2 regions of the Stenotrophomonas sp. STEN063 genome follow, and region 2 is predicted to be linked to the other one. Evidence: riboswitches for the same ligand, from Rfam matches in the RefSeq annotation. Region 2 holds a riboswitch; the other holds the start of a gene.
What was found. Region 2 has a riboswitch for cobalamin ahead of AC1VWL_RS02915 (ribonucleoside-diphosphate reductase subunit alpha). Riboswitches for the same ligand answer to the same signal wherever they lie in the genome.
Positions count from the first base shown of each region.

Region 1: it holds a riboswitch for cobalamin, as region 2 does, so the genes downstream of both, btuB (TonB-dependent vitamin B12 receptor) here and AC1VWL_RS02915 (ribonucleoside-diphosphate reductase subunit alpha) in region 2, are expected to answer to the same signal.

Region 1 is NZ_JBXFWF010000049.1:22,885-31,275, forward strand. Features, by position in the region: gene AC1VWL_RS13440 (heme ABC transporter ATP-binding protein) at 1-568, shown strand, start outside; gene AC1VWL_RS13445 (AraC family transcriptional regulator) at 635-1,345, opposite strand; gene AC1VWL_RS13450 (TonB-dependent receptor domain-containing protein) at 1,974-4,955, shown strand; gene btuB (TonB-dependent vitamin B12 receptor) at 5,059-6,930, opposite strand; cobalamin riboswitch at 7,046-7,282, opposite strand; gene cobT (nicotinate-nucleotide--dimethylbenzimidazole phosphoribosyltransferase) at 7,567-8,391, shown strand, end outside.
Region 2 is NZ_JBXFWF010000005.1:86,030-94,420, reverse strand. Features, by position in the region: gene AC1VWL_RS02920 (DUF2884 family protein) at 1-723, opposite strand, end outside; cobalamin riboswitch at 993-1,209, shown strand; gene AC1VWL_RS02915 (ribonucleoside-diphosphate reductase subunit alpha) at 1,481-3,790, shown strand; gene AC1VWL_RS02910 (ribonucleotide-diphosphate reductase subunit beta) at 3,934-4,953, shown strand; gene AC1VWL_RS02905 (acyl-CoA thioesterase) at 5,159-5,563, shown strand; gene AC1VWL_RS02900 (NAD-dependent protein deacetylase) at 5,575-6,435, shown strand; gene AC1VWL_RS02895 (NADH:flavin oxidoreductase/NADH oxidase) at 6,510-7,619, shown strand; gene AC1VWL_RS02890 (LysR family transcriptional regulator) at 7,657-8,391, opposite strand, start outside.

The DNA.
Region 1 (8,391 bases), on a different contig from region 2:
ACTGGCCGACTGGCCTGTGCGTGAGCTTGCGCTGCAGCGGGCGGTGATGGCGCAGGATCATGCCGTGCACTTTGCCTTCAGCGTGCGCGAGGTGGTGGCGATGGGGCGTTTGCCGCATCCGCCACAACCACGACAGGATGCGGAGATCGTCGAGGCTGCATTGGCAGAAGTCGATGTCGTCGCCTTGGCTGGGCGCGATGTGCAGACGCTGTCCGGTGGCGAAGCCGCACGGACCTCGCTTGCGCGAGCGTTGGCACAACAGACACCGGTGCTGCTGCTGGATGAGCCAACCGCCGCGCTCGATCTTCGCCATCAGGAGCGCACCTTGCGCAGCGCCCGCGAGCTCGCAGCGCAAGGCCGTTGCGTGGTGGTGGTATTGCACGACCTCAACCTGGCATCGGCCTATGCCGATCGCATCGTGATGCTGTGCGAGGGGCGCATTGCCGCTGATGGTTCACCGCGCGAAGTGCTGACCCGCGAGATCATCGGCAAGGTCTACGGCCAGCCGGTGCAGGTGATCGAGCATCCAACGCGCGGCGTTCCGCTGGTGGTTGCCTGCGACGATTGAAGCTCCGGCGGCGAGCAGGCGGAAAAGCTGCTTTCGATCGCATCGCGTCGCGCGCGGGCGTGACGGCTACTTCGGCGTCGCAGCCAGCGCCCGATAGTCGCGCGGGGTCATGCCGACGGTGTGCTTGAACTGGCGCGCGAACGCACTCTGGTCGGAGAAGCCACAGGCCTGGCCGACGCTGGCGATGCTGGTGTCGGTGAAGAGCATGCGGGTGGCGGCCTCGATGCGGAATTTGGTCAACAACTGCTGTGGCGTCAGCTGGAATACCTTCTTGAACAAGCGCTCCAGCTGCGCGACTGATACGCCACTCTTGCCGGCCAGCGTGCGCACGCGCAGCGGCTCGTGGAAATGCGCCTGCATGTATTCCACCGCAGCATGCAGGCGCTGGAAGGAGGAGTCCTCGCGGTCGGGTTGGCCAAGATCGCGCGAGATGCCGATCAAACCGACGATGTGGTTGTCTTCCACCAGCGGCTGCTTGAGGGTGAGGCACCAGCCCGGGCTGCGGTTGGCATAGAGCTGCAGTTCAAGCATGTCTTCGATGACTTCGCCGGTCAGCACGCGCCGGTCCTGCAGGATGTAGCGCGCGGCCAGATGCGCTGGATAGAGCTGCAACACGCTTCTGCCGACGATCTCCTCGCGGCTCTTCTTCGCCAGCCGTTGCATCAAGGTCTGGTTGACGTGCGTGTAGCGGCATTCGGTGTCCTTGATGAAGAACACCACGTCGGGAAGGGGATCAAACATGCGCACCAATACCTGCGGTGACAGGGTGACAGCCATGGCGTTGCTCTCCGTTGCAGAGCGCACACCCTGCCATTCCTGCGGCCGTCTCTCAAGCGCAATAAGTATGCTGAAATCCGCATCGTGCAGGCCAAGATACGCCTAGCGTGCGGCTGTGGCTGCAGTGGAATATTGATCCCGAAATGTACGGTCATGGCGTGCTTTCGTTTCTGCAGATGCCTTTAAATCAGTTGGTTGCAGTTGTTACAGGTTGTCTTGTTTTTATCAGTCCTGCACGTTGAACAGCGAGCAGGCGTCTGCCGGGGCCGGTCAGGGGGCTGGTATTAGGCGGATCTCAAAATCCGGGTCGGTTATGCCAAGGTAGCGCGCGGATGCCAGAAGCGGCGCACGCAGTGGTTGGTCCTGGCTCGGCGTTGTGTGCTTGTTTGCCTTCGGTGTGGCCTCGTTCGGGGCCCCGGGGACCGTGATCGCTCCATCTGCTGTCGACCATTGCGCTTGCCCGCGCTGAGGTCGGTCAGCGTGTGCGCGTAAAAGTCCGGCGTCCTGGCGGCGACAGCGCCGTCATGGCGGTGGCGTGCGCCGGCAGCTGTTTGCTGGGCGGTGCAGCAGCCACTTCGTTGTTGCTTGCTCAACTTTCGTTTCGCATTTCATATCCAAGGGGAAGTAGATGAAGACGAATCATCGCGCCGAGCGCATTCCATGTCGTCGGCGTGGCCAGCTGGCAGTCGCTGTTGCCATTGCCTTGTGTGCCACCGCAACGGGCTCTGCATGGGCGCAGGATGCTGCCGGGGAGGTGGCGAAGGAGCAGCAGGCTGCTGGCGCTGAAGCGAAGAATCTCGATACCGTGATCGTCACCGGCTCGCGCATTCGTCGTGAGCCGGGCTTTGAAGGCCCCGCACCGGTAACCGCCATCAGTGCGGAAAAGATCCAGGCCTCCGGCTACACCCAGATCGCCGATCTGGTGAACCAGTTGCCGAGCTTTGCGACAACCCAGACCAGCCAGACCGCCAACCAGACCGGCAATGTCGGTGTCAGTGCGCTGGACCTGCGTGGCATGGGCGTGCAGCGCACCTTGACGCTGGTGGATGGCCGTCGCCAGGTTGCATCGATTCCCGGTACCGCAGGTGTCGACGTAAGTGCGCTGCCTGCAAGCATGATCGAGCGGGTGGATGTGGTCACCGGTGGCGCGTCCGCGCTGTACGGTGCCGATGCCGTGAACGGTGTGGTCAACTTCGTCCTCAAGCGCGACTACGAAGGGCTGGAAGCCAGCGTCCGCTACGGCGACTCCTCGCGCGGCGACATGCCGACCTATACCGGCGACGTGCTGTTCGGCAAGAACTTCACTGACAACCGCGGCAACTTCACCTTGTACGGCTTCTGGGAAGACAACTCCGGTACGGTGCGCGGCCAGGACCGTCCCTGGACCGCCAATGGCTACCCGTATTACGCCCGCGCCAAGAGCACCGATCCGTATGTGATCCTCGACAACAGCCGCAACGTCTACAACTCGCCCAATGCGACCGTGTTGCTGGGCAACTGCACTGTGGTCAATGCCGCCAATTGCCTGTACACCTTCAATCCGGACGGTTCGCTGCGCCACTCGCAACTCGGCCCGGGCGGTCTGACCAACCTCAGCACCGGCTTCAACGTGCTGCAGCAGGGCACCACCGATGGCGGTGAGTTTGGTGGCCGCTATGACTCCTGGTACCTGGTGACGCCGTCGGATCGCCAGACCGTGCGCTCGACGCTGGATTTCGACGTCAACGATGCGCTGCGGCTGGTGGGCACGGTCAACTATTCGCAGAGTCAGTCCGAAGCGTCCTGGCGCTCGCTCAGTACCTACGGTTCGGGTGGCAGCGAAGTGGTGCCGTATTACAGCCCCTTCATCACCCAGGAAATGATCACCGCCAACGGTGGTGCGTTCACCAATGGCATAGCCTTCGGCCGCCATTTCGATGAAGAGCTGGGGCATATGCGCCAGCAGACCGACCGCAAGTTGCTGCAGGCAACCGTGGGCGCCGAAGGCTATTTCGACTTTCTTGGCCGTAGCTGGAACTACGAGGCCTACTACTCTTACGGCCGCAGCCGCCAGCGCACCCGCGAGCTCAACGCAGGCTCCTACGATCGGCTGCTGTCGGGCCTGAACTCCTATGTGGATGGTGCCGGCAACCCGATCTGCTGGGATGGCCCGGCCGGCTGCGTAGCGATCAATCCGTTCAAGCGCCTGACCTCGGAGATGGTCGACTGGCTGACCTATGACACCGACTGGTCGACGACCACGCTGACCCAGAAGGTTGCATCGGCCTATGCCTCCGGCGGCCTGTTCGACCTGCCCGGCGGTGAAGCCAAGATCGTGGTGGGCGCGGAGTACCGCAAGGAGCGCAATGAGATCGGCACCATCGCCCAGTACGATCCGACCAATCCGGCTTATGACGCCAGCCTTGGCACCACCCAGAACGGTTTGAACGGCGAGTTCAGCGTCAAGGAGATCTTCAGCGAGCTCAGCCTGCCGCTGCTGTCGGGTGTGGCCGGTGCCGAACGCTTGTCGCTGGAGCTGGCCGGGCGTGTCTCGGACTACAGCACCGCCGGCCGCACCACGACGACGAAGCTCGGTCTGGAATGGGCGCCGATTGAAGACATCACCTTGCGTGGCACCTACGGCAAGGCGATCCGTGCACCCAACATCGGTGAGCTGTACACCGCCGGCAGCGTGTCGTCGGCGTGGATCTACGATCCCTGCAACGACTACGCGTTGGCCAACCGCACCAGTGCCACCAGCTACACGGCGGGCAATTGCGCCGCGATCAGCCCCAGCGATACCAGTGTTGGCAACTATTGGCAGTGGAAGGACATCGTGTACTCGGGCAACGTCAACCTGAAGCCGGAAACCGCCAAGACCACGACCTTCGGCGTGGTGTTGCGGCCGCGCTTCATTTCAAACCTGACGGTGTCTGCGGACTACTACAAGATCGACCTGCGCGGGGTGATCTCCACGCTGGACTACCAGACCATCCTGAACCGCTGCGTCGACCAGGCCAGCCTGGACAACACCTTCTGCGATCTGGTCACCCGCGACTCGGCGGGCGACATCGTTGAAGTGGCGGTGCAGCAGCTGAACCTGTCGCAGAGCATTGCCCGCGGCGTGGATATCAACGCCAATTGGTTCCATGACCTTGGCGGCGTGGCGGGCTCCAATGCGGGTCGTATCCTGGTTGATCTGAGCTACGGCCGCACGCTGGAACGCAAGTTCGTCGCCGATCCGCAGAATCCGGATGATGCATGGGACTACCTGACGCTATGGGGCACGCCGAAGTGGAAGGGCACGGTGCGCACCGGCTGGTCCAATCCCAAGCTCAGCGTCTACTGGACCCTGCGGCATGTATCGAAAATGCGTGGCAGCAATACTTCGACTGCGACGTATGAGCGCGAATGGGCAGGCAATACCTTCTACAGCGATTTTTACGCCAGCTATCAGGTCACGCCCAAATTCAGCGTGTTCGGCGGTCTCAATAACGCCTTCGATCGCGCGCCGCCGCGTGTGCCGGGCGCGGAGGCCGGCGGTGCCGGCTTCAACCAGAGCGGTTACCAGGCGGCGGTGTATGACGTGCTGGGCCGCACCTTCAACGTCGGTCTGCGCATGAAGCTTTGACCAACTTCCGCTACTGCAAATAGAACAGGGCCGACGGAATCACCGTCGGCCCTGCTTGTTTTCATACTGCCGGAAACCGCAGCGGCGCTGCGGCTTCGCTGACTCAGTTGGCCTTGCTGTTGTAACGCAGGGTCAGCTGGTATTCGCGGCCCGGCTGGTTGTACCAGGCAACGGTTTCGTACTCGCGGTCGAACACGTTGGCGGCCTTGGCCTGCAGGCTCCATGCGTCGTTGATGGCGTATTCAACGCGCACATCCATGGTGCCGTGGCCGGCCAGACGCACGCTGTTGGCAGCGTTGTCGAAGCGGTGGCCACTGCCTGCAGCGGTCACGCCCAGACGCAGCGGGCCGAAGCTCTTGTCCACGTCCAGACGACCGCTGGTACGCGCGCGGCGGGCCAGCAGGTTGTCGTAGGTGGCAGCGCCGGAGGTGTGGTCGCGCGGGTCGGTGAAGCTGGCCTGGGCGTTGATGTCGAAGCCAGCCAGCGACAGGTAGCCGGTCAGCTCGGCGCCGCGGATGCGGGCTTCGGCAACGTTGACCAGGTCGAAGTTGCTGTCATAGCCGATCAGCTGGTCGACGCGGGTTTCGTAGGCATTGAAGGTCCAGTTCCAGTTGTCGGCGTACTGCGCGATGCCGAGGTTCAGGCTCTTGGATTCTTCCGGCTTCAGGTTCGGGTTGCTGAAGCCCGGGTAGTACAGGTCGTTGAAGGTCGGTGCCTTGAAGCCGGTGCCGGCGCTGGCGGTCAGGCGGAAGCCATTGCCGAAGGCAAAGCCATAACCCAGGCTGCCGGTGGTGTGGTTGCCGAACTGCTCGTTGTCGTCGTTGCGCACGCTGGCCTGCAGCGAGTGCGCGCCGAACTGGCCCTGGTACTCGGCAAACACGCCGAGGTTGTCGCGCTGGTCGATGTCGAAGGCGGTGGAGCTGGTGACCTTGTCGTTCTGCCAATCAGCGCCAGCGGTGATCTGCTGGCCTTCGGCGAAGCTGAAGTCGCCCTGCACGCTGGCGGTGTCGCGGCGGGTATCGAAGGCGCTGGCGAAGCTGCGGGTGCCGGTGCTGGCATCCGCGAAGTAGTTGTCGGCCTGGTCGCGGTTGCGGCCAACCTGTGCGCTCAGGCGGAAGCGCTCGGATGCAGCCCAGGCGAGCTTGGCACCGTAGACCTGCTGGCGGTTGTCGGCTTCGTTGCCGCCGAAGATGCTGCCGTCGTATTCGTTGAAGCTGTCGGCGTTGAGCACATGGCCTTCCAGGCTCAGCGTGTCGGTCAGGGCATAGCCACCGCGCACGTTGATGGAGGTGTTGCGGTAGCCATCGCGGTCCGGCTCATCGGCGAAGCAGCCAGCGCCCCAGCCAGCGGCGGTGCCGCGGCAGGCGTTGATGCCGTCGGTCTTCTGGTAGCCGCCCTGGGCCGAGATCCAGCCGCGCTCACCGCGGTTGCTGAAGCCGGCGCTGACCTGGCGCAGGTTGTTGCTGCCGGCGGTGATCGCCAGGTTCTGCTGCAGGCCCTGGCCAGCGTTGCGGGTGAAGATCTGGATCACGCCGCCGATGGCCTCGGAGCCGTACAGGCTCGAACGCGGGCCCCGCACGATTTCAATGCGCTCGATCTGGTCAACCGGCAGGTCCTGCAGGGCGGCCATGCCGCTGGTGGCCGAGGCCACGCGCACGCCGTCGACCAGCACCAGCACCTGGTTGGAGTTGCTGCCACGCAGGAACAGCGAGGTGATCTTGCCGTTGCCGCCCTGGTTGGCGAAGTCCAGGCCCGCGCGACCGCGCAGCAGGTCCTGCAGCGAGTTGGCCTGGCTGTGGTCGATCTGCGCACGGTCGATGACCTGCACCGGCACCACGCTGTTCTCGATGGAGATCGGGGTACGGGTGGCGGTGACGGTGACGTCGTCCAGTTCGGTTGGTGCGTTCTGCGCGGCAGCAACGCCCGGCAATGCCAGGGCAAGGGCGAGCGAAAGGGTGTGGTAAGACAGTTTCATGGAAGCTCCTGGGCCTGCACGCTCCCGCGCAGGCGGATTGGGGAGGCTGCCAGAAGAGGGAGAAGACGGAGGTGGCGCACACGGCGCTACAGCCGCCGCCATGCCCTCCGCATCGCAACCAGTCGGCTTCCGGGCCGGTCTCCGGACTCGCAGGCGAGGCGGCGTGGGCCGCTTCCGTCCAGACGCCTTCCCGTGCCGTGCACAGTGGCGCCATGTCTGGACTTGTCCTGCTTACCGTTGCGGGGGCAGTGCCGGAATGGCGACATGCTGGAGTTCCAGCAGTGCGCGGCACCGGCTTCCCGTTTCAACCGACCGGCAATGCCGGTCGGTCACCCGAAAGTGCGCGCATTCTATGCCATTGCCGCCAGCGTTGCCGGAATGGGCGGCAACGGCTGGCATGGCGCGAACTCTGTAACCGGGGTTCAAGGTAGCCCGGGTAAGCGCATGCGCACCCGGGAAGTGCAGGGCGCCGCAGGCCTGCAGCGGTGCTGCAATCTCGTTCCCCGGGTGCGCTGCGCTTACCCGGGCCACGTGTTGCATGAGTTCGATTTGATTGGGGGCTGGCGAAACAAGCCCTGCGCAGCACTGTTGCCGAGTGGCTAGAATGCGCGCTGCAAACGCAGTATCGGAAGTGTCGTGACAGAAACATGGTACGGGCAGGCCTGCAGCCAGCCTTCGCAGGAATACCGGCAGCGCGCCCTGCTGCGCCAGCGCCAGCTGACCAAGCCGGAAGGCGCCTTGGGTCGTTTGGAGACATTGGCCGTTGAACTGGCTGCGCTGCAAGGCGTGGATCAGCCGGTGGCGCAGCGTGTGCCGGTGGTGGTGTTCGCAGGCGACCACGGCGTGACCGCGCAGGGCGTGTCGGCTTACCCGGCCGAAGTGACGGTGCAGATGCTGCACAACTTCGCCGGCGGCGGTGCTGCCATTGCGGTACTGGCGCGCGAACTGGGCCTGCCACTGCACGTATGGGATGTAGGCAGCCGCGCTACCACAGCGATTGCCGGCGTGGTCAGTGCCAAGACCCTGCATGGTACTGCTGACTTCAGCGCAGGCCCGGCGATGTCGGCAGTTGATCTGGACGCTGCCTTCGATGCGGGTCGCCGCGCGGTGGAGGCTGCCTGTGCCGACGGTGCGGATTTGTTGGTGTTCGGCGAGATGGGCATCGGCAACACCACTGCTGCGAGTGCCATCGCTGCCGTGCTTGGCCCGTTGCCGCTCGACGAGTTGGTTGGCGCCGGTACTGGCCTGGACGCGGTGCGCATGGTGCAGAAGAAGAATCTGATCGCACGCGCGCTGAGCCTGCATGGTGACGCGATCAACACGGCCGAGTCGCCCGCGTATGAAGCATTGCAACGTGTAGGTGGATTGGAGATCGCAGCGATCAGCGCGGCGATGATCGCCGCAGCACAGCGACGGGTTCCAGTGTTGGTGGATGGCTTCATCGTCTCTGCTGCGGCGTTG
Region 2 (8,391 bases):
CTGTAGCGGCTGGCCATCGAGGCGGAACTCCAGTGCCGACTGCAGCTTATCCAGCGCCTGTACCTGCGTGCACAGCGAGCGCGCGTGCTGCTCCAGGGCGGCAGCGCGCCCTTCCAGGCGTTGCTCCAGTTCGGCGTCGAGTTTGTCTGCACGTGCATCCAGCTTCTCCTCGCCACCGGTGAATACTGCCCACAGCATGCTGCGGGCGATGGAGCCGCTCAGGCTCTCGGCGGCATCCTGCACCCGTGCTTCGAAGCCTTCATTGAACAGGTCCTGGTCCCAGCGGCCGCGGCCGATGGTCTGTTCGACAAAGCGTTCGGCCTCCTTGCGCAACTTGCGCACTTTGCGGGAGTTGGCGTTGCCGGTGAGGCCTTCGTAAACCGAGTCCAACGTATCGAAGCTGATGCCCACCGACTCGGTGGCGATACCGGTCACCGCCGGCATCAGCCGACGCACGCCATCCTCCAGGGCGCGCAGCCGTTGTGCATCTTCCGCTGAGACCGTCTGCATCCGGTTGTCGATGCTCAGCTGGCCGTCGTGGAACACGATCTCGCGCATCGGCAGCGTATCGCGACGCAACCAGATACCGCCGCCGTCGACCAGCACGTTGTAGTCGGTGGACACACCGCACTGGTCGGCAGACAGCTCCGGCGCCTTGACCGTGCCTGCCTGGGCGGCCAGCGGCAGCAGCAGAGCAAGCGAAGTGGCGATGGGCAGGCGCATGGCAGAAGCTCGTGGCGGGTGGGCGCGGCCAGCTTGGCCGCTCGCGGCAAGAGCTGCGTCGGCCGGAAGTCACGTCCAGAAATTTCATCAGAAATTTACGTAGTCAAGTCAGGTGGTTTTCCTACAAAAAAACTCTGCAAAAGGCTTGACTGCGCACGCCGTTCGAGCAGGTTCCGGTGTCCGGTCCGGGCGCCAGACAGTCCAGGCCTTGTGCCACAAGGCTTGGCAAAGAAATACTAGATTTGGTGTTGACCCTGTAATACACCCCCACTATCTTGTGCTCCGTCGGTTCTGGCGGAATTTTCCGTCGGATTAATAGGGAAGCCGGTGATGCCTTCAAGGCTAGTCCGGCACTGCCCCGCAGCGGTAATTGGGAACGACCCCGCCAACAGCACTGAGGCACAGGCCTTGGGAAGCGGCGGAGTAGGAGAAGGCCCCCGCCTTCCTGCCCATGAGTCCGAAGACCTGCCGACAGCCACGCGATGCACACCGCGTGGTGCCGGCTGCGGTGTCTTCGAGGGGAAGACGGCTGGTGACGTGGTGCCGTGGCTGCTGCCGACCCTGGGTCGTGCGCTGTCGCGGCTGCTGCGACGCCGTCCTTCCATGCTCGCTGCTCCGTACCGGCTCTGCTTCCTGCGCGGGCAGGAGCTGCGTGCATAACGTTTGCAAGGACACCATCGTCGTGACTGCCACTCATACTGACGTCGCTCCGGCTGAAGCCGGTTTTGAACTGACCCCGCCGCCGACCGCCACCGCCATGAGCGTGACCAAGCGCAATGGCAGCACCGAGCCGGTAGACCTCAACAAGATCGTCCGCGCCATCCAGCGTTGCTGCGAAGGCCTGCACGCGGTGGACCCGATGCGGGTGGCCACACGCACCATCTCCGGCCTGTACAACGGCGCCAGCACCCAGGAACTGGACGAGCTGTCGATCCGCACCGCCGCCCTGCTGATCGGCGAAGAGCCCGAGTACGGCCGCCTGGCTGCACGCCTGCTGGCCAACTTCATCGGCAAGGAAGTCTCCGGCCAGGAAATCCATGCGTTCTCGCAGTCGGTCGGCCGTGGCCACGAGGTCGGCCTGATCAACGACCGCCTGCTCAACTTCGTGCAGGTCAATGCACGCAAGCTCAACGATGCGATCGATCTCTCCTACGACCTGAACTTCGATTACTTCGGCCTGCGCACCATGTATGACCGCTACCTGCTGCGGCATCCGCATTCGCGCAAGGTCATCGAAACCCCGCAGCAGTTCTTCCTGCGCATCGCCAGCGCGCTGAGCGAGGACGTGCCTGAAGCACTGGCGCTGTACCAGCGCCTGGGCAGCCTGGATTACCTGCCGTCCAGCCCGACCCTGTTCAATGCCGGCACCAGCCACGAGCAGCTGTCCTCGTGCTTCCTGCTGGACTCGCCGCAGGATTCGCTGGAATCCATCTACGACCGTTATGCCGACATCGCGCAGCTGTCCAAGTTCAGCGGCGGCATCGGCGTCAGCTATACCCGCGTGCGTTCGCGTGGCTCGCTGATCAAGTCCACCAACGGCCACTCCAACGGCATCGTACCGTGGCTGAAGACGCTGGATTCCTCGGTGGCTGCGGTCAACCAGGGCGGCAAGCGCAAGGGCGCGGCCTGCGTCTATCTGGAAACCTGGCACGCGGACATCGAGGACTTCCTCGAACTGCGTGACAACGCCGGTGATGACGCGCGCCGCACGCACAACCTCAACCTGGCCAACTGGGTGCCGGACCTGTTCATGCAGCGCGTCGAGGCCGACCAGGAATGGTCGCTGTTCGATCCGCGCGTGGTGCCGGAGCTGACCGATCTGTTCGGTCCGGCCTTCGAGCAGGCCTATGTGCAGGCTGAGACCCAGGGCAAGGCGCGCAAGACCGTGTCGGCACGCAAGCTGTACTCGCGGATGATGCGCACCCTGGCCGAGACCGGCAACGGCTGGATGACCTTCAAGGACAAGTGCAACCTGGCCAGCAACCAGACCCTGCGCGCCGGCAACGTGATCCACCTGTCCAACCTGTGCACCGAGATCCTGGAGATCACCTCCAACGACGAGACCGCAGTCTGCAACCTGGGCTCGATCAACCTCGGCAACCACCTCGATGCACATGGCGATTTCGATTTCGAGAAGCTGGCCGAGACCGTGCGCCTGGCCGTGCGCCAGCTCGACCGCGTCATCGACCTGAACTTCTACCCGATCGAAACCGCACGCCGCGGCAACCTGCGCTGGCGTCCGGTCGGCCTGGGCTGCATGGGCCTGCAGGACGTGTTCTTCCGCAAGCGCCTGGCCTTCGACTCCGCCGAAGCACGCACGCTGTCGACCAAGATCGCCGAGACCATCTATTTCCACGCGCTGGAAGTGTCCTGCGAACTGGCCCAGGAACGCGGCAAGCACCCGTCGTTCAACGACACCCGCGCTGCCCACGGCGAGCTGCAGTTCGACGCCTGGAACGTGGTGCCGGAAGACACCGCGCGCTGGGACGCACTGCGCGAGCGCATCAAGCAGCACGGCCTGCGCAACTCGCTGATCATCGCGATCGCGCCGACCGCAACCATCGCTTCCATCGCCGGTTGCTACGAGTGCGTCGAGCCGCAGGTATCCAACCTGTTCAAGCGCGAAACCCTCTCCGGCGACTTCCTGCAGATCAACCGCCATCTGGTTGCCGAGCTGAAGCAGCTGGGCCTGTGGACACCGGAAGTGCGCGATGCGATCAAGCTGGCCGACGGTTCCATCCAGAGCCTGCAGCAGATCCCGGAAACCCTGCGCCACATCTACCGCACCGCATGGGAACTGCCGATGCGTTCGCTGATCGACATGGCCGCCGCGCGCGGTGCCTATATCGACCAGTCGGCCTCGCTCAACCTGTTCATGGAAAGCCCGAACATCGGCGCGATGTCGTCCATGTACATGTACGCGTGGAAGCAGGGCATCAAGACCACGTATTACCTGCGCTCGCGCCCGGCCACCAAGATCGCCAAGACCACGGTCAGCAGCTACACCCCGGTGGAAGCCGTGGCTTGCTCGCTGGAAAGCCCGGAAGCCTGCGAAGCCTGCCAGTAAAGCTCAAAGCCCCTCTCCCGCCTGCGGGAGAGGGGTTGGGGTGAGGGCGCTCTTAAAAGCACGTAGCGCCCCCCAAGGAACCAACCCTCATCCGGCGCTACGCGCCACCTTCTCCCGCAGGGAGAAGGGAATGGAGACCCAAAATGTCCGATTCCCCCCGCCAAATGCTGCTCGATCCCGGTTTCGAGCTGACCCTGCGTCCGATGCGTTACCCGGACTTCTACGAGATGTACCGCAACGCGATCAAGAACACCTGGACGGTGGAGGAGATCAATTTCCAGATCGACATCACCGACCTGCACCAGAAGATGTCGCCGGCCGACCAGCACCTGATCCATCGCCTGGTCGCGTTCTTCGCCACCGGCGACTCGATCGTGTCGAACAACCTGGTGCTGAACCTGTACCAGCACCTCAACGCGCCGGAAGCGCGCATGTACCTGTCGCGCCAGCTGTACGAAGAAGCGCTGCACGTGCAGTTCTACCTGACCCTGCTGGACAACTACCTGCCGGACCCGGAAGAGCGCTTCAAGGCCTTCGCCGCTGTGGAGAACATCGACTCGATCAAGAAGAAGGCCGCGTTCTGCTTCAAGTGGATCGATGCGCTGCAGGAAACCAAGCGCCTGGAAACCCGCGACGACCGCCGCCAGTTCCTGCTCAACCAGATCTGCTTCGCTGCCTGCATCGAAGGCCTGTTCTTCTTTGCCGCGTTTGCCTACGTGTACTACTTCCGTTCGCGCGGCCTGCTGCCGGGCCTGGCCTCGGGCACCAACTGGGTGTTCCGCGACGAGAGCTGCCACATGGAGTTCGCGTTCGAGTGCGTGCGCAAGATCCGCGCCGAAGAACCCGATCTGTTCGACGCGAAGATGGAGCAGGAGGTCTACCAGATGCTGGAGGAGGCCATCGACTGTGAAGTGCAGTTCGCCGAGGACGTGCTGTCCGGCGGCGTGGCCGGCATCTCCACCCGCGACATGCGCGAGTACCTGCAGCATTGCGCCGACAACCATTTCCTGAAGCTGGGCATGGCCAAGAAGTACAACGTGCGCAACCCGCTGCCGTTCATGGAACTGCAGGATGTGCAGGAACTGACCAACTTCTTCGAGCGCCGCGCCTCTGCCTACCAGGTCGGCGTGCAGGGTGAAGTCGCGTTTGATATGGCGTTCTGATCGACGCGCTCCCTTGCGCGAAGCGCGCTTGGCTCCCTCCCTTGCGCGAAGCGCAGGGGAGGGTTGGGGAGGGGTTCTTCAGCAACAGCAAAGGCACCCCTCCCCAGCCCTCCCCTCGGCTGCGCCGAAGGGAGGGGGCAGAGCGCTCACCGGCTGCACAGCTTCGCGGGCGTATCATCTGCGCCAACTTACAGGTGATGCCTCCATGACCCCCATCGTCGAAACCAATCCGCCGGTTGAAGTCCGCATGGCGGAAATCGTGTTCCCCAACCACACCAACCATATGGGCACGCTGTTCGGCGGCCAGGCGCTGGCGTGGATGGACAAGGCGGCCTTTCTCGCCGCTGCCCGTTATTCGCGTTGCACCGTGGTCACCGCACGCTCGGACCAGGTCGATTTCAAGCTGCCGATCCGCATCGGGCAGATGGTGGAAACCATCGGCCGGGTGGTCAAGGTTGGCCGCAGCTCGATGCATGTGGAAGTCGAACTGATCGCCGAGGACCTGCATAACGGCGAACGTGCGCTGTGCACCAAGGGCACCTTCGTGATGATCGCACTCGATGGCGAAGGTCATCCGACCACCGTGCCGACGCTGCCGACGCAGGCCTGAGCCGCACGGCGATGACCACTTCATCGGCACAGACGGGGCGCTTGGCGCCAGCAGTGATCACCGAACTGCCGCAGTTCATCGCCGGCCATCGGCGCCTGTTCGTGGTCACCGGTGCCGGTTGCAGCACCGACTCCGGCATCCCCGACTATCGCGACCGCGATGGTCAATGGAAGCGCACGCCGCCGGTGAGCTACCAGGCCTTCATGGGCGAGGTAGCAACCCGCAAGCGTTACTGGGCGCGCAGCCTGCTGGGCTGGCCACGCTTCGGCCAGGCGCTGCCCAATGGCACGCACCGCGCGCTGGCGGCGTTGGAAGCCGATGGTCGCATCGAGCTGCTGCTGACCCAGAACGTGGACTGCCTGCACCAGGCGGCGGGCAGCCAGACCGTGATCGACCTGCATGGTCGCCTGGACCAGGTGCGCTGCATGGGCTGTGAAGCACACAGCTCGCGTGAGTTGCTGCAGCAACGCCTGCTGGATGCCAACCCGGGCTGGGACGTGCTGGAGGCTGGCATCGCGCCCGATGGTGACGCCGATATCGAGGCTGACTTCTCTTCGTTCGATGTGCCTGCCTGCGATGCATGTGGGGGCGTGTTGAAGCCTGACGTGGTGTTCTTCGGCGAGAATGTGCCGCGTGAGCGGGTCGCGGCGGTGCATGAGCACCTGCAGCGTTCCGACGCGGTGCTGGTGCTGGGTTCGTCGCTGATGGTGTATTCCGGTTTCCGCTTCGTCGATGCCGCCGCCAAGGCCGGTTTGCCGATAGCTGCGGTCAATCTTGGCCGCACCCGCGCCGATCACCTGCTGTCGTTGAAGGTTGAAATGCCCTGCGCCCAGGCACTTGCCTTCCTGTTGGACGGCATCAAGACGCAGTGATCCATCCCGCCGGTTGAATCAACGGCCGGTGCGGCGTGCAATGGGCGCCCCCACTGTTGATGGACGTTCCCCACGTGAGCCAGCTTTTCTCACCGTTGTCGCTAGGCCCGCTTTCCCTTTCCAACCGCATCGTCATCGCGCCCATGTGCCAGTACTCGGCGCAGGACGGGCAGGCCACCGATTGGCACACGATCCACCTGGGTCAGCTGGCGCAGTCCGGCGCTGGCCTGTTGATCATCGAAGCCACGGCGGTTGAGCCGCGTGCGCGCATCAGCTGGGCCGATCTTGGCTTATGGGACGACCCTACTGAGGCAGCGCTGGGCAAGGTGCTGGCATCGACGCGACGCTGGTCGAACATGCCGATAGGCGTGCAGCTGGCGCATGCCGGGCGCAAGGCGTCCACCGCGCGCCCGTGGGATGGTGGTGGCGCGATCGCCCCGGGTCAGGAACACGGCTGGCAGGTGTTGGCGCCGTCGGCGCTGCCGTTCAAGGCCGGCGATCCCACGCCTGAAGCCTTGGATGAGGCCGGCATCGAAGCCGTGGTCGAAGACTTTGTCGCTGCCGCCAGGCGCGCAGTGCGGCTTGGTCTGGAGCTGATCGAGCTGCATGCCGCGCATGGTTATCTGCTGCACCAGTTCCTGTCGCCGTTGAGCAACCAGCGCGACGATGCGTATGGCGGCTCGCTGGAAAACCGCATGCGCCTGCTGCTGCGGGTATTCGATGCGGTGCGCGCGGTAGTGCCGGCCAATGTGGCCTTGGGCGTGCGCATCTCCGCCACCGATTGGGTGGACGGCGGCTGGGATGTTGCCCAGAGCATTGAACTGGCCAAGGCGCTGGAAGCGCGCGGCAACGACTTCCTGCATGTGTCCAGCGGTGGGCTGGATCCGCGCCAGCAGATTCCGGTCGAGCCTGGCTACCAGGTGCCGCAGGCCGCTGCGATCAAGGCCGAAATCGGCACGCCGGTGATCGCGGTGGGTTTGATCACCGAGCCGACGCACGCCGAGGAAATCCTCGTCGATGGCAAGGCTGACGCGATCGGCATCGCCCGCGGCATCCTCTACGACCCGCGTTGGCCCTGGCATGCGGCAGCGGCCTTGGGCGCACAGTTGACGGTGTCGCCGCAGTACATGCGTTGCGAGCCGCACGAAGCGCGCGGTCTGTTCAAGCTCGCCAGGCAAGGCTGACGTTCGGCGGAGGCGCCAGCGGCGTGGCTGCTGGCGCTCAGGCGTGATCGATGTCGATGCGCCAGGCCGGCGGCAGGGCATCGAGGATGTGCTGCAGCAGCGAGCGCACTTTCGGGGTCAGGTCGCGGCGGTCGCTGACGCACAGGAACAGGCGCATCGGCTCCGGTGAGGCCCGTGTATCGCCGCTGGCTTCATCCTGGAACAAGGCCTGCAATTCGCCGCGGGCCAGGTAGGGCGCGGCGACAAAGGCTGCCAGTCGGGTGATGCCGCCGCCGCGCGCCGCCATCGCTGCCAGTGCATCGATGTCGTCGCTGACCAATGCCGGTTGCACTTCGGCATCGAAGCGCAGGCCATCGCGGACGAAACCCCAACGCAGGTAGCGCCCATCCAGCGGGTAGCGGAACAACAGGCAGCGGTGTTCGCGCAGCTCATCGGGCGAGCGCGGCGTGCCGGCGATGGCCAGATAGGCCGGCGCGGCACAGAACACGAACGGCACCTGCGCGATGGGCCGTGCCACCAATCCCTCTTCCAACTGCGGTTCGATGCGGATGCTGACATCCACGTCCTCATGGGCGTGATCGATGCTGCGGTCGGCCAGCAGCAGCTCCATTTCCAGTCGTGGGTAGCGCTGTTGCAGGGCCGGCAGCAATGGCGCAAGCACATGCCGGCCGAACGCCGCGCTGCTGGCGATGCGCAGGCGGCCAGCAGGTATCGCGTCGGGATCGGTCACCGCTGCCTGGGCCCGTTGCAGGTCGCGCTCGATATGCCGCAC